2 regions of the Streptacidiphilus sp. MAP12-33 genome follow, and region 1 is predicted to be linked to the other one. Evidence: riboswitches for the same ligand, from Rfam matches in the RefSeq annotation. Region 1 holds a riboswitch; the other holds the start of a gene.
The links. A riboswitch is a leader RNA that binds a small molecule or an ion and turns the genes downstream of it on or off. The one in region 1 is predicted to bind S-adenosylmethionine.
Positions count from the first base shown of each region.

Region 2: another riboswitch for S-adenosylmethionine. It lies ahead of ABH931_RS09845 (IclR family transcriptional regulator); the one in region 1 lies ahead of ABH931_RS27070 (aminotransferase class V-fold PLP-dependent enzyme).

Region 1 covers NZ_JBGCCA010000030.1:84,748-88,949, reverse strand. Annotated here, with positions in the region: gene ABH931_RS27080 (rhomboid family intramembrane serine protease) at 1-402, shown strand, start outside; gene ABH931_RS27075 (Lrp/AsnC family transcriptional regulator) at 440-721, shown strand; gene ABH931_RS27070 (aminotransferase class V-fold PLP-dependent enzyme) at 735-2,102, opposite strand; SAM riboswitch class IV at 2,238-2,368, opposite strand; gene ABH931_RS27065 (BTAD domain-containing putative transcriptional regulator) at 2,391-4,202, opposite strand, start outside.
Region 2 covers NZ_JBGCCA010000007.1:128,380-132,581, reverse strand. Annotated here, with positions in the region: gene ABH931_RS09855 (winged helix-turn-helix transcriptional regulator) at 27-497, shown strand; gene ABH931_RS09850 (APC family permease) at 554-2,083, opposite strand; SAM riboswitch class I at 2,230-2,368, shown strand; gene ABH931_RS09845 (IclR family transcriptional regulator) at 2,570-3,319, shown strand; gene ABH931_RS09840 (PadR family transcriptional regulator) at 3,369-3,725, shown strand; gene ABH931_RS09835 (hypothetical protein) at 3,727-4,202, shown strand, end outside.

The DNA.
Region 1 (4,202 bases):
CTGCTCTTCTACGTCGCCCTCGGCTACCTGGCGACGTACGGGTACGCGCTGTTCGAGTCCGGCAGCCCCGCCGCGACGCAGACACTGGTCGGCGCCTCGGGGGCGATCGCCGGGGTGCTGGGCGCCTACCTGTGCCTGTACCCGAAGGCGCGGATCACCAGCCTGATCCCGCTGCTGCTCTTCCTGCCGCTGCGCTTCCCGGCCTGGCTGGTCCTCGGCTTCTGGTTCGCGGTGCAGTGGCTCTCCATCCGCGCGACCGACCCCGCGACGCCGGGTGTCGCCTACGCCGCGCACCTGATCGGCTTCGCCGGCGGGTTCGCCTTCGCCTGGCTGCTGTGGCGCGGTGGTGCCCGCCGGATCGCGGGCCTCCTCGGCCGGGTCACGGGTCGGACGCGGCACTAGCATGTGAGGCGCAGGCCCTCGCGCGACAGGAGACCCCGTGATCACCGCCATCGTCCTCGTCAAGTCCAGCGTCGACCAGATCCCCGAGATCGCCGAGCAGATCGCGGCGCTGGAGAGCGTGACCGAGGTCTACTCCGTCACCGGCGGCTGGGACCTGATCGCCATCGTGCGCGTGCGCGCCCACGAGGAGCTCGCCGACGTGATCCCCGGTCAGGTCAACAAGGTGCCCGGGGTGGAGCACACCGAGACGCACGTCGCGTTCCGCACCTACTCCACCCACGACCTCGACGCGGCCTTCGCCATCGGGCTGGACGACTGAGCCTCTCCGGGACCTACCGGCGGGTGTCCGGCACGCAACGGCCGCCCTCGGTCCGGTAAGCCCAGGCGGAACCGTTGCCGACCAGCTCCCGCACCGCGGCGACGAAACGGTCCACGTGCTCCTCGGGCGTGCCGGCACCGAAGCTGACGCGGATCGCGTTCAGGCTCCGCTCCCCCGGCAGCGACGGCTCCGGCGCGCCGCACTCGCTCGGCGCGGCCTCCTCGCCGCCCAGCAGCGTGCGGACCAGCGGGTGCGCACAGAACAGGCCGTCGCGCACGCCGATGCCGTACTCGGCCGAGAGTGCGGCGGCGAAGTGCGAGCTGTTCCAGCCCTGCACCACGAACGAGAGCACGCCCACCCGCGGGTGGTCCTCGCCGAACAGCGTCAGCACCCGCACCTCGGGCACCTGGGCGAGACCCGCCCGCAGCCGCTCGATCAGCTGCTGCTCCCTCGCGTGCAGCGCGTCCAGCCCGGCCTCGGTCAGCGCCCGGCAGGCCGAGGCGATCGCGTAGGCGCCGATGACGTTCGGCGAGCCGGCCTCGTGGCGCGCGGGGCCCTGGTGCCACTCGACGGCCACCGAGCCGTCCGCCTGCCGCGCGACGGTCCGGCTCGCGCCGCCACCGGCGAGGTACGGCTCGGCCTCGTCCAGCCAGTCGGAACGCCCTGCCAGCACGCCCGCGCCGAACGGCGCGTAGAGCTTGTGGCCGGAGAAGGCCACCCAGTCCACGTCCAGCTCCCGCACGGAGACCTTGTGGTGGGGCGCGAGCTGGGCCGCGTCCAGGACGATCCGGGCGCCGTGCGCGTGGGCGACGGCGGCGAGCTCGGCCACCGGCCAGATCTCCCCCGTCACGTTGGACGCGCCCGTCACGCACACCAGCTTCGGGCCCTGCCCGGCCGTCTCCAGCGCGGCGTCCAGCGCGGCGACGGCCTCCCGCGGCGAGCGCGGCGCCCGCAGGTAGGCGACCTCCAGGCCGCGGCCCGGCCAGGGCAGCAGCGACGCGTGGTGCTCGGTCTCGAAGGCGAAGACGCGGGTGCCGGTGGGCAGCGCGCCGGCCAGCAGGTTCAGCGAGTCGGTGGTCGCACGGGTGAAGACGACCTGGTCGTCCTCGCGCAGGTCCAGGAACTCGGCGACGGCGGCGCGGCTCTGCTCGAACAGGTCGGTGGACAGCTGGGAGAGGTAACCCGCGCCACGGTGCACGCTGCCGTAGTACGGCGCGTAGGCGGCGACGTCGTCCCAGACCCGCTGGAGCGCGGGCGCGCTGGCGGCGTAGTCGAGGGCGGCGTAGCTGACCTTCTCGCCGGAGACGAGCGGGACCTCGACGTCACGGCCGAGAACGGCGAGAGGCTCACAAACCGAGACATTACGGGCGGCGACAGACATGGCGGTACCTCCGGAAGCAGTGCGTGGGTATGGCGAAACAGCCCCGCCTGGAAGGGGGCATGGATGTCCTACGGAGATGTGGAGGCCCGGACGGCCTCTACCGCATTCGCTTCTGCACGGGAGAACTCCTCGAAGGACACGCGCTTGCCTGCGGCACCTCACCGCAGGCCTGGTCGTCACCCGGAGGCACCCCACCACGGTCGGAGGGTTGCCGGACAGCGAGCCGGGGCTTCAGCGGCGAACGCCGCGTGCTGTCACTCGTGACCTGATCAGGAGTATGCCAGAGGGTCACTCCGTGGGCGAAGAGCGTCCCGGGATGTGAGAAAGCCGTGCCAGCTCCGCCTGCACCGAGGCCGCCCGCTCCGGGCCGAACTCGACGTAGAGCCCGTCCGCCTCCGCACGGCAGCGGTCCACCTCGGCGGACCGGCCCTCCACCGCGTGGGCGCGAGCGGCCGTCTCCAGCACCAGCGCCAGCAGCTCCTTGGCGCGGCTCTGCCGCAGCACCGGCTCCGCCGCCTCGCAGGCCCGCAGCGCGTCCACGGTCCGGCCGGCCACCAGGTGGATCTCGGCGAGGCTCTGCAGGGTCTTGCCCTCCCCGGCCACGTCACCCAGCTCCCGCTTGATCCGCAGCGACTCCTCCAGGTGGCCGACCGCCTCCGCGGAGCGCCCGCCGACATGGCAGGCCACCCCGAGGTTGTTCAGCACGACCGCGACCTTGGCCGCCTCCCCGGAGCGCCGGAAGGCCGCGAGCACGGTCGCAAGGCTCGCGATCGCCCGGTCGTGGTCGCCCATCTTGCTGTACGCACAGGCCAGGTCCACGGTGCAGGCCAGCGCGCCGGGCTCGTCCCCGAGCCGGGCGCGGATCACCCGGCTGCGTTCGAACTGCTCGGCCGCCGCCTCGGGGCGGTCCGTCGCCAGCCGCACGATGCCGAGGGTCTTGCGCACCGTCGCCTGCGCCGCCTCGTCGCCCAGGTCGGTGACGGCCCGGACGACGGTCTCGCAGAGCGTCTCCCACTCCGGCGCGTACTCGCCCCGGGTGTAGACGTCCGCCCAGAACGCCCACACCAGCCGGGGCGCCAGCTCCAGCAGGTGACGCTCCGTCGCCAGCGAGGCCACCGCGCAGGCGTGCACCACCGCCATCAGGTTGCGGCTCTCCGCGTCGAACCAGGAGTGGGCCTCGGCCGGGTCGCCGAAGGTCAGCCAGGACGCCGCGTGCGGCCGCCCGGCCTCCCCCCAGAAGGCGTCGTCGGCCGCGGGCGCCCGGGAGGGCAGCACCCGCCCGGCGGCGGCGTCCGCGGTGTAGAGGTACCAGTGGGCGAGCCGGGCGAACGCCTCACGGCGTTCCTGCTCCCGCGCGGCGGCCAGCTCCTCGGCGTAGACCCGGACCAGGTCGTGCATCCGGTAGCGCGCCGGACCGGCGGGCTCGACCAGATGGGCGGCGAGCAGCGTCCACAGCGCCTCCTCGGCCCGCGCCCGGTCCTCACCGGCGAGCGCGAGCGCGGCCGGGAGGCTGACGGTCGGTCCGGGCACGGCGCCCAGCTGCCGCAGCAGCCGCGCCGAGTCCTGCGGCAGCGCTGAGTAGCCGACGGCCAGGGTGGTGCGCACCGCCCGGTCCTCGACCTGGAGTTCGTCCAGCCGTCGGCCCTCGTCCAGCAGGCGCTCGGCGAGCATCGCCACGGTCCAGCCCGGGCGGCAGGCCAGCCGGCTGCCCGCCACCCGGATCGCCAGGGGCAGCCCGGCGCAGACCGCCAGCACGGCGTCGACGGCTTCCCGCTCGGCGGCGACCGCCTCCTTGCCGACGATCCGGACGAACAGCTCGAAGGCCTCCTCAGCGTCCAGGACGTCGACCGCGAGCCGGATCGCGCCGTCGAGGCCCGGCAGGGTGCTGCGACTGGTGATCAGCACCGCGCAGCCGCCGGACCCCGGCAGCAGCGGCCGCAGCTGTGCGGCGTCGCGCACGTTGTCGAGCAGCACGAGCACGCGGCGTTCGGCCAGGACGCTGCGGTAGAGCACCGCGCGCTCCTCCGCGTCGGCCGGGATCTCGCCGTCGGGCACGCCGAGCCCGCGCAGGAACCGCGCCAGCACGTCGTGCGGGTCCGC
Region 2 (4,202 bases), on a different contig from region 1:
ACAACCCGTCGTGGCAGGCTGGCTGCATGACCCTGCCCGGACGTCCCTGCTCCATCGCCGCGGCGCTCCAGATCCTCGGCGAGAAGTGGGCGCTGCTCGCCGTGCGCGAGCTCTTCTACGGCAACCACCGCTTCGACGCGATCGTCCGCAACACCGGTGCTCCGCGCGACCGCCTGACCGCCCGGCTGCGTGCCCTGGAGGAGGCGGGAGTGGTCGAGCGCCGCCCCTACAGCGAGCGCCCCCCGCGTTTCGAGTACCACCTGACCGAGGCGGGACGGGACCTCGCCCCGCTCACCCAGTCGCTGCTCGCCTGGGGCGATCGCTGGCTCTCCGCCGAACCGCCCGTGGTGCTGCGCCACCACACGGCCGAGCACCACGACCACCCGCTGGACGCCGCCTGGACCTGCCGCACCTGCGGGGAGGAGGTCCGCAGCCCGGATGTCGCCATCGACATCCGCACGCCCGGCTGGGACCGCCAGGGCCCGACCCCGGACTGACGATCACGCCGGCGGGGCCGAACCCTCGGGGCCGAACCCTCGTGGCCGGCCTCGTGCTACCGGCTGACGACTCGGCTGTTCACCTCGTGCCGGTGGGCCCGGTCGTCAGCGCCACGTCGCCCGGTGATCCGCGCGGCACGGCGGGCGAGCGGGAACCAGAGGAGGGTCGAGCCGCCGACGGTGACGAGGCACAGGACCACGGCCGTGCGTCCCTCGAACATGTACTGCTGCCAGGCCGCCCAGGCGCAGACGCCCGTGAGGGAGACCGTGACGAGTCCGACCGAGAACCGACCCCCGGGGATGCGGAAGGGCCGGTGCAGCCCCGGTTCGCGGATGCGCAGCGCGATCAGCGCCGCGACCTCCAGCAGGATGCCGATGTTGGTGAGGAACACGTCGAAGACGATCAGGTTCGCGAAACTGCTCAGGCAGAACATCGCGTAGACGACCGCCGAGCCAATGACGGAGAGGACCGGGACCCCGCGCTTCCTGCTCTCGCGGGCGAGGAACCTCGGCAGGTAGTGGTCCCGCGCCAGTGCGTAGGGCAGGCGGCTGTTGGAGGCGAGCAGCGCGGAGAAGAGCGCGGCGGAGGCCAGCATGCCGCCGGCCGTCACCGCCCACTGCAGCCAGGGGCCGGCCAACTGGCGGGCGACCCCGGCAAAGGAGCCGGCGCTCCAACCGGCCCAGCCGTTGGTGCCGTGCTTGCCCACGCCGAGGGCTGCCAGCGCGGGCAGCAGGTAGCCGAGCACGATCAGGACCAAGGAGAACGCCAGCGCGCGGGGCAGGTGCCTGCGGGGGTTCTGCATCTCCCCGGCGACCGTGCTCACCGCGTCCCAGCCGCAGTAGCTCCACATCACGATGAACAGGCCGGCGCCGAAGGCGCTCCACCCGGACTGGTCGGTGGAACTGGTCAGTTCGCCGACCGGGTTCGTCCCGGTCCGCGCGAGGTGGACGAAGCCGACGACGGTCAGCACCAGCATCGGGACCAGGCAGACCGCCCCGAACAGCACCGATGTGTCGCCGACCCACCCGGCGCCCAGCAGGTTCAGTGCGGTGAACAGTGCGATCACGGCGAGGCAGACGAACCAGTTGAGGTCGAAGTGGAGATGGCCGACGGAGAACAGGACGTGCCGACCCGGCGCGACGGCACCGACGAGGCTGCGCAGGTAGCCGGTGAAGAGCACCGGATACAGCGCCATGTCGACGAAGCTGCAGATCCACTGCAGCAGCCCCTGCTGGAAGCCCCAGAACCTGCCGAGCCCGCGCTTGACCCAGTGGTAGTAGCCCCCCTCCTCCGGGATCGCGGTGCCGAGTTCGGCGACCACGAGGGAGTGCGGGACCGCGTAGATCAGCGGGGTCACCAGGAGGAGGACGACGCCCATGCCCGGCCCCGAGGCGGAGAACAGCGACTCGGTTCCGTAGGCCCCGCCCGAGACGGAGAAGAAGATCAGCGCCACCAGCGGGAGCAGGCGGACCTGACGCGTCCTCCGGCCGGGCGTCGCCGTGGCAGTCCCCGCAGCGGGAGTCCTCGCGGCGGTCCTCGCGGCGGCCGGTGCCGCAGCAGCTGTCCCCGAAGCGGCAGAGGCCATGAATCGCTCCAGGTCGCAGGCGGTGTGGCCAGCCATTCTGCGTCCGCGTCCGGCGGGGGACAAGTACCCCCGTGCGGTTCGGGCGGGCGAGCCGGCCGCGCGGGGGTTTTGGTGGGGCGCCCCGGGGGTCTTGTATCGTTCCTCCCGAATCATCCAGAGGGGTGGAGGGACCGGCCCGACGAAGCCCCGGCAACTCCCCGGTGGACTCGGTGCGTACGCGCACCGCGCCGCCAGGGTCAGTGCCAACTCCGGCCTGCCGCCAACGTGGCGCGGGAAAGATGAGGAGAAACGGTGCTTTCGGTGCTGTGCTTCGTCCGGGCGCTTACCGCCCCGGCCCTTCCGCGTACCCGTCGCATATTCGGCGCAGGCATCCGGCCGACTTTCCCGGCCTGTTCCCGCTGATCGTCCCCGGCTCCCTGCCACCGGAGTCCGTGTGAGCGCAGTCTGCCTGCCGCTCAAGGGATTTGAGACTGGAGTACCCAATTCATGGAGAACACGAGCGGCGTCGGCGTGCTCGACAAGGCGACCACGATCCTGGGCGCCCTGGAGGCCGGGCCCAGCAGTCTGGCGGCGCTGGTCGCCGCCACCGGGCTGGCGCGGCCCACTGTGCACCGGCTCGCGGTCGCGCTGGAGCGCCACCGCATGGTCGCCCGCGACCTGCAAGGCCGGTTCGTCCTCGGCCCGCGGCTCGGCGAACTGTCGGCCGCGGCCGGTGAGGACCGGCTGCTGGGCGTGTCCGGCGGCGTGCTGGCCCGCCTGCGCGACGTCACCGGCGAGAGCGCCCAGCTCTACCGCCGCCAGGGCGAGGCGCGCATCTGCGTCGCCGCTGCCGAGCGGCTCTCGGGCCTGCGCGACATCGTCCCCGTGGGGGTGACCCTGCCCATGCAGGTCGGCGCCGCCGCGCAGATCCTGCTCGCCTGGGAGGAGCCGGAGCGGCTGCACCGCGGGCTGCGCGGGGCGCGCTTCACCGCGACGGCGCTGAGCGGGGTGAGGCGGCGGGGCTGGGCGCAGTCCGTCGGCGAGCGGGAGCCGCACGTCGCCTCCGTGTCCGCGCCGGTGCGGGCGCCGTCCGGGCAGGTCGTGGCGGCGGTCTCGGTGTCCGGTCCGATCGAGCGGCTCACGCGCCAGCCGGGGGCGCACTACTCCCAGGCGGTCGTCGAGGCGGCGACCCGTCTCAGCGCGGCCCTGGGCCACGGCGGTCAGGGTGGTCAGGGTGGTCAGGGCGGCCGGGGCTGACGGAGCCAGCTACTTGACATTGCCGAGTACCAGGAACAGTCTGGTACTCGTGACCTCCAGCCATGACCCGCAACTGCTCAAAGGCATCCTGTCGCTCCTGCTGCTGCACCTGCTGGCGGAGCAGGAGTCGTACGGGTACGAGGTGGTCCAGCGCCTGCAAGGGGCCGGCTTCGCCGACGTCCTGGAGGGCACGGTCTATCCCGCACTGGCCCGGCTCGAACGGGAGGGACGGCTGGCCTCACGGCTGGTCGCCTCCTCCAGCGGTCCGGCGCGCAAGTACTACCGGTTGACCGACGCCGGGCACGAGGCCCTGGCCGCCGGTGCCGCCGGCTGGGCCCGGCACGTCGCCGGTGTCGAGGCCGTCCTGTCCCGTCCCCTGTCCGCCGCACCGCAGAAGGGTTCCTGACATGCCGAACACCGTCTCCTGGTCCGACCGGCTGCGCGTCGAGTGGGTCGTCTGGTCGCTCGACCAGCGCCTGTACGACCTGCCGCGCCACACCCGGATCGCCCACCGGCGCGAGGTCCGCGCCAACCTGCTGGCCGCCGCCGCGGAGGTCGGCGCCGGCGAGGCGCTGAAGCGCCTCGGCAGCGCGCGGGAGCTGGCCGCGCAGTACCTGGACGCCGAGTTCGGTGAGGGCCCGCGGCACTCGTGGCTGGCTGCCGCGCTCTTCGCGTTCACCACCCCGCTGGTGCTCAACTTCTTCCTGAGCGAGGCGGCCAACGCCTACGAGCAGGCCATCACCGCCCCGGGCGCGCACGCCGACGGCAGTTACAGCTGGGGCGGCGTCACCTGGCTCCAGAGCCCGCTGACGTTCGAGCTGCACCAGGGCCAGGCCACCCACGTCGGCGGGGCGTACACGCCGCTGACCTATGTCCTGCTGGT